2 linked regions of the Orrella dioscoreae genome follow. The protein of the gene in region 2 binds, or shares a complex with, the protein of the main gene of each other region. Links are inferred from orthologs where the notes say so. Each region holds a gene or a part of one and is shown on either strand. Other genes may lie near its edges.

Region 1 (3,093 bases), 2.9 Mb from region 2 along the record:
TGGCGGTGCCGCCGCTGGCGCGCGCCAGGCCCGCCAGGATGGAAATGAGGGTGGTCTTGCCCGCGCCGTTGGGGCCCAGCAGGCCGAAGAATTCGCCGGGCTGGATGTCCAGGCTGACGTCGTCGAGGGCCTGGAAGCCCTGGTCGGGGGCGGCCTTGAACCGCCCGAAGAGTCCGGGGGCCCGGGTCGGGTAGATCTTGGAGACGTGGTCGAGACGGACGGCGGACATGAGGACAGGGCGCGCAGGCCCCGGAAAAGCGCGGATCGCCGATTATATAGGGGTGATCCCGTAACTCCCGGCATACCCCTGCCGGGGAGGGACTTTCAGGGCGACCGGCAGCGGTCTTCGCAAGAACCTCAGGGAGCCGGGGCACCGCGGAGCCGGCTTCGCCGGTCCGCCAGTGCCGCCCCCCTGGGGGGGGAGGCGCGTCAGCGCCTCGGGGGGGGCCCTACTGCCTCGAGTTCAGCGCCTTGATCAGGCCGTCGATGCCGCTGCGGTTGATTTCCTGGGCGAACTGGTTGCGATAGTTCTCGATCAGCCAGATGCCTTCGACGTTCAGGTCATAGATCAGCCAGCCCTTGGGCGTCTTTTCCAGTCGGTAGTCCACGCCCACCGGCTGGGCGTTGGCCTGCGGGATGATCTGCGAGCGCACGACCACGTCGTCGGCGTTGGGGTCGCCGCGGAAGGGCAGCAGGCGCACCGAGGTGCCCTGGTCGACCTTGGTGAGCGCGCCGCTGTAGGTGCGGATCAGGGTGCCGCGGAAGGCCTGCGACAGCGCGGCCTGCTGTTCGGGCGTGGCCTGGCGCCAGTTGCGCCCGGCGGCCAGGCGCGTGGTGCGCTCGAAGTTCACATAGGGCAGCAGTTGCTGGTCCACGACCTGGTTGATGCGGGCGAGGTTGCCCGAGCGCAGCGTGGTGTCCTTCTTGAGCACGGCCAGCAACTGGTCGGCGACCTGTTGCACGAACTCGTTGGGCGCGGCCTGCTGGTTGACCGCTTGCGCGCGCGCGGGCGTGGCGGCCACGCCCAGGGCGAGCAGGCCGGTGAGGGCCAGGCGGGAGGCGAAACCGAAGACGTTCATGTTGCGGATAGCTTGCATAAAGAAGACTCCTTTCAGTTCTGGCCGGCGGGCGTGGCGGGGACGTCGTCCTCGTCATCCGAGTAATCCGGCAGGTTGTCGCTGTCGGCGCCGCCGGTGCGTTGCAGCACCTGGGCGTTGCGGCGCTGGAGGTAGGCGTCGCGGATGAAACTGTACGGATCGATCGCGGTGCGGTCGACGGTGTCCGTGACCTCCAGCAGCGAGGCGCGGCGGTCGACGACCTCCAGCCCCCACAGCGAATTGCGCAGACGCACGTTTTCGATGCTGCCGACCGCCGCAACGTTCCCGTAGAAGCCGCCGACCGTGCCGACGCCGTCACGCACGGTGCTCGCGCCCAGGAACGGCAGCACCAGGTACGGCCCCTGGCCGATGCCCCAGACGCCCAGCGTCACGCCCAGGTCGTTGGGGATCTTGCGCGCGCCGTTGGCCGTGGCGACGTCGAAGCAGCCGCCCACGCCCATGGTGGTGTTGAAGAGGAAACGGCCCAGGGTGTTGAAGAAGTCGTGGCCGCGCGCCTGCAGGAAGCTGTTGGCGGCCGACCAGACGTCGCCCAGGTTCGAGAACATGTTGTGCACGCAGTTCTGGATGGGATCGGGGACGATGTAGTCGTAACCCTGCGCCACCGGACGCAGCAGCGCGCGGTCGAAGGTGTCGTTGAACTGGTAGATGCCGCGGTTCATCCCTTCCCAGGGGTCGCGCGGGTCAGGCTGCGAGGACGTGGCGCAGCCGGCCAGCAGGGCGGCCGCGGAGAGCGCGCAGGCCAGGCGGGTAAGGGAGGTTGCGGTCTTCATGGAGAAACGATCCTTGTTCGAATTGGTCTGGTCGCGAGATGAATCATTGGAATCATTGCTGCGGCGCGGGAGCCGGCGCGGGCGGGGGCGGCGCATCGGCGGCCGGCGGATTGGCGGGCGCTGCCTCGTCGCCGCCCTGGCGTTCGGCGGTGTTGTAGAGGAACTGGCTGATCAGGTTCTCCAGCACCACGGCGCTCTGGGTATAACGGATTTTTTCACCATCGGCAAAGAACTTGTCATCCCCGCCGGCTTCCAGGCCGATGTATTGCTCGCCCAGGAGGCCCGAGGTGAGGATCTTGGCCGAGGAGTCCGTCGGGAAGTCATAGCCCTGTTCCAGCTCCATCGTGACGACGGCCTGGTACATCTGGTCGTCGAAGCCGATGTGCTTGATCCGGCCGACCACCACGCCGGCGCTCTTGACCGCGGCGCGGGGCTTCAGGCCGCCGATGTTGTCGAAGTTGGCGGTCAGCGTGTAGGTGGGGGCGAACGAGAAGGAGCTCAGGTTGCCGGCCCGCAGGGCCAGGAATACCACCGCTGCCGCGCCCAGCAGCACGAAGAGGCCTACCCAGAAATCGGTTTTGTCGCGCGTCATGGTTATCCGTTCCGTATGTATGTGCGTTGAATGCGTGTTGGCGTACGATGTCAGGCGTTGATCATCCGTTGCCGAAAATCAGTTGCCGAACATCAGGGCGGTCAGCAGGAAGTCCAGGCCCAGCACCGCGAGCGAGCCGGCGACCACCGTGCGGGTGGTGGCGCGTGCCACGCCTTCGGGCGTGGGGCGCGCGTGCCACCCTTCATAGAGGGCGATCAGCGTGACCGCCACCCCGAACACCACGCTCTTGATGACGCCGTTGGCCACGTCGTTCCAGACGTCGACGCCGCCCTGCATCTGCGACCAGAAGGCGCCTGCGTCCACCCCGATCATCAGCACGCCCACGACCCAGCCGCCCATGATGCCGACCATCGAGAAGATGGCCGCCAGCACGGGCATGGCGATGATGCCGCCCCAGAGCCGCGGCACCAGCACGCGGCGCAGCGGGTCCACGGCCATGACTTCCATGGCGGAGAGCTGCTCGCCCGCCTTCATGAGGCCGATCTCGGCGGTCAGGGACGTGCCGGCGCGGCCGGCGAAGAGCAGTGCCGTCACCACCGGCCCCAGCTCGCGCACGAGCGACAGCGCCACCAGCAGGCCCAGCGATTCCTCG
Region 2 (3,329 bases):
GCCTGCGCCTTGCGGCGCAAGGCCTTGCCCTGGCTGGTCAGGCTGATGATCACCTGGCGCTCATCGCTGGCGCTGCGCGCCCGGCTGACCAGTCCTGCCGCTTCCAGGCGCTTGAGCAAGGGCGTCAGCGTGGCCGAGTCCAGGTACAGGCGTTCGCCGATATCCGTCACGGTCAGGGCGTCGCCCTCCCACAACACCAGCATTACCAGGTATTGCGGATAAGTCAGGCCCAGCTCGCGCAACAGCTTGCGATACACCTTGTTCATGGCCAGCGTTGCGGAGTACAGCGCAAAGCAAAGCTGGCCATCGAGCTGGAGCAGGGAGTCGGCGGGTTGGCGGGTGTCCATGCGTCGCAGTTTATATAGCGCGCTATTTAAACGCAAGCGATTTTTTATTCCTGCGTCCATCCCTCGCCTGGCCACGGCGCCAGGCATAGAATCAGCCGCAGGCAGTCCCCCCTTCTTCGCGAGCCCCCATGCTGACCCTCACCGAATTGGCCTGGTTCGCCCTGGCCGCCCTGGTCCTGGTGCTGACGCCCGGTCCCAACATGATCTATTGCATCTCGCGCGCCTTGTGCCAGGGCCGGCAGGCGGGCGTGATTTCGCTGGCCGGCGTGTTGCTGGGTTTCCTGGTGCATCTGGTGGCGGCCTCGGTCGGCCTCACGGCGCTGCTGGCCGCCGTCCCCTATGCCTTCGAGGCCATCCGGCTGCTGGGCGCGGCCTATCTGCTGTGGCTCGCCTGGCAGTCGGTCAAGCCCGGCGGCCAGCCGCTCTTCGCCGCGCGCGCCTTGCCCCTGGACCCGCCCGCGAAGCTGTTCCGCATGGGCTTCCTGACCAACGTGCTGAATCCCAAGGTCGCGTTGTTCTACCTGTCCTTCTTCCCGCAGTTCCTGCATCCCGAACGCGGCTCGATCCTGTGGCAGAGCGTCAGCCTGGGCGCCGTGCAGATCACGGTCAGCGGCGTGGTCAACTTGCTGCTGGTGCTGGGCGCCGCACGCATTGCCCAACTGCTGTCGCGCCACGAAGGCTGGCAGCGCGCGCAGCGTTACCTGATGGGCGGCGTCCTGGCGCTGCTGGCCTTGCGCATCGCCACGGACGACCGCCAGGCTTGACCTGTCTCGCCCATGCGGCGCGGTGTGCAGACGCCGCGCCGCTGCCGCCGCCTAGAACCGGTGCAGGAGGCCGACGCGGTATTCCTGGCTGCGCGCATCGTCGATATAGGCGGCATTGCGCAGATACGTGCCGATGGCATACAGGTTGGTGCGCTTGGACAGCTCGTAGGTATAGCCCAGGCTGAAGCCATGCTGCGTGGCAATGCCGTTGCCGCCCGGCGCCGGCACGTCCAGGTTGGAGTCCGATGCCGACCACGCCCCCAGCAGCTTGCCCGCCCTGCCCACCGGCACCGTCGCGCCCACCAGATAGTTGTGCGCCTTGAAGCCCTCCAGGTAGCGGCCGTTGGGCGCCGGCAAGGCGGCGCCCAGGCTGCCCAGCAGGGTGTTGCCCGCCGCGATCCGCCCATCGATGTCCTGGCCATAGGCCAGCGACAGCTTGAGGATCTCGAAGTCATAGGCCGCGCCCACGATCCACGCCTTCAGGGTGCCCGTTCCATCGTTGGCCGGCGTCTGCACGCGGGCCAGGCGGTCGAACGTGGCGATGGCGCTCAGGGGACCGCCGGCATAGCGCAAGCCGATGGCCAGCGCGGTCGCCGACGTGTCGTCCCACGCGGTGCCCGCGCCGAAGCCCGCTTCGTTCGAGTAGCCGATCGCGCCGGTGAAGCCGCCGATGTTCGGTGTCTCGTACTTGGCCATGCCGTCGTAGCGCACCAGCGACGAACCGAAAGCCACCGATTGCGAGCCCAGGCCGAAGCCGTTGCCGAAAGGACCGATGCCGCTGAAGTACAGGAAGCCCTGGCCGTACTGGCGCCCCAGCGTCAAGGTACCCCAGTCCTTGCTGCCCAGGCCCAGGAAGGCCTGCCTGTTGAAGGCCGTGCGCTGCGTATCCGCATGCTGGCCGGTCTGCAGCGTGTAGCCCGCCTCCAGCGTGAAGAGCGCACGCCAGCCATCGCCCAGGTCTTCCGAACCGCGCAGGCCCCAGCGGTCCCCCGTCTGTCCTCCTGAGTGCGCGCCCGTGCGCGACTGGCTGCCGACGTTCGGGATCTTGATCGACTGGTATTGCACGCCGCCATCGACCGTGCCGTACAGCGTCACCGACGTGCCCGCTTGCGCAAACGCCAGGCCGGATGCCGTGCACAGCGCCATGGATACGCAAAGTTTTTGCATGAGTTGTCTCCCACCCCGTGATTGGGCGTTGTTGTGATTTATGTTTTTTCCGCCGCGCGTCCGCCGGACCGGCCAGCGGCGGGAGAGGCACGGCTACACCACTGTCCGGTGCCGCGTGATGCAGGTCTGCAGAATGTCTTCGCCGCTGCGCTGCCACCAGTCTGCTTCCGAGAAGATCTCGACTTCGCTGTAGCCCGCGTAACCCGCGGCCTCCACCCAGCCCCGGATCCTGGGCAGGTCGATGACGCCGTCGCCCATCATGGCGCGGTCCGACAGCAGGTCACGGGTGGGCAGGCGCCAATCGCACACGTGATAGGCGAACAGGCGATCCCGGCCGGCGCGGGCGATCTGGCGTTCCAGCTCGGGATCCCACCAGACGTGATAGACGTCCAGCGCCACGCCCAGCATGGCGCGGCCGCCTTGCGCCAGCGGGTCCAGCGTCTCGCACAGGTCCAGCGCCTGGGCCAGCGTATTGATGCAGGCACGCTCGGCGGCTTGCATCGGGTGCAAGGGTTCGATGGCGAGCGGCATCCCGGCCTCGCGGGCATAGGCCAGCGTTTCAGCGATGCCGTCGCGCACCTGCGCGCGCGCGCCGCCGATGTCCTTGTGCAACGCCTTGCCTTCCAGTGCGCCTGGCAAGGACCCCACCACCAGCACCACGCAAGGCGCGTCCAGCGCGAGGGCCTCGTCGATGGCGCGACGGTTGTCATCCAGCGCGGCGCGGCGCCCCGCCTCGTCGGCCGCCGTGAAGAAGCCGCCCCGGCAATAGCCGGACAGGCCGATGCCATGCGCGCGCAGTTGGCTGCACACCTGCGCCAGGCCGGCCGCGGCAACCTGGTCGCGCCACGGGCTGATGGCCTGGATGCCATGTCGCGCGCACTGGTCGATGATGCGGGCAAGCGGCACCTCGGCGCCGCCCTGCCGGCGCACGGTGGCGGTGTTGATGGACAGCCAGTCGTGATCGTTCGAGAAATCGCGCATGGCCTACTCCACGCCGTGCAACGCCAGCAGCGTGCGCATGCGATGCGTGGCAAGGTCGGGCCAGGCCAGC

What was found. Proteins that work in one complex are often made in the same cells at the same time.
Region 1: the proteins of ODI_RS14880 (region 2) and ODI_RS01395 are in contact, whole or in part, in a cryo-EM structure (PDB 8I8X), measured with the Escherichia coli proteins. The link is inferred for Orrella dioscoreae from one-to-one orthologs.

What each region holds. Positions count from the first base shown.
Region 1 is NZ_LT907988.1:278,968-282,060, forward strand. What follows is about bases 1-2,838. They hold ODI_RS01395 (MlaA family lipoprotein), read right to left. Parts: upstream 1,889-2,838; coding sequence 1,112-1,888; downstream 1-1,111. Other genes in these bases: ODI_RS01385 (ABC transporter ATP-binding protein), read right to left, coding at 1-229; ODI_RS01390 (MlaC/ttg2D family ABC transporter substrate-binding protein), read right to left, coding at 450-1,097; mlaD (outer membrane lipid asymmetry maintenance protein MlaD), read right to left, coding at 1,941-2,480; mlaE (lipid asymmetry maintenance ABC transporter permease subunit MlaE), read right to left, coding at 2,559-2,838. In the rest of the region: more of mlaE, read right to left, coding at 2,839-3,093. UniProt on the Escherichia coli protein: Involved in a phospholipid transport pathway that maintains lipid asymmetry in the outer membrane by retrograde trafficking of phospholipids from the outer membrane to the inner membrane.
Region 2 is NZ_LT907988.1:3,210,221-3,213,549, forward strand. What follows is about bases 221-3,063. They hold ODI_RS14880 (porin), read right to left. Parts: upstream 2,279-3,063; coding sequence 1,163-2,278; downstream 221-1,162. Other genes in these bases: ODI_RS14870 (MarR family winged helix-turn-helix transcriptional regulator), read right to left, coding at 221-347; ODI_RS14875 (LysE family translocator), read left to right, coding at 476-1,111; ODI_RS14885 (sugar phosphate isomerase/epimerase family protein), read right to left, coding at 2,372-3,063. In the rest of the region: more of ODI_RS14870, read right to left, coding at 1-220; more of ODI_RS14885, read right to left, coding at 3,064-3,259; ODI_RS14890 (dihydrodipicolinate synthase family protein), read right to left, coding at 3,263-3,329.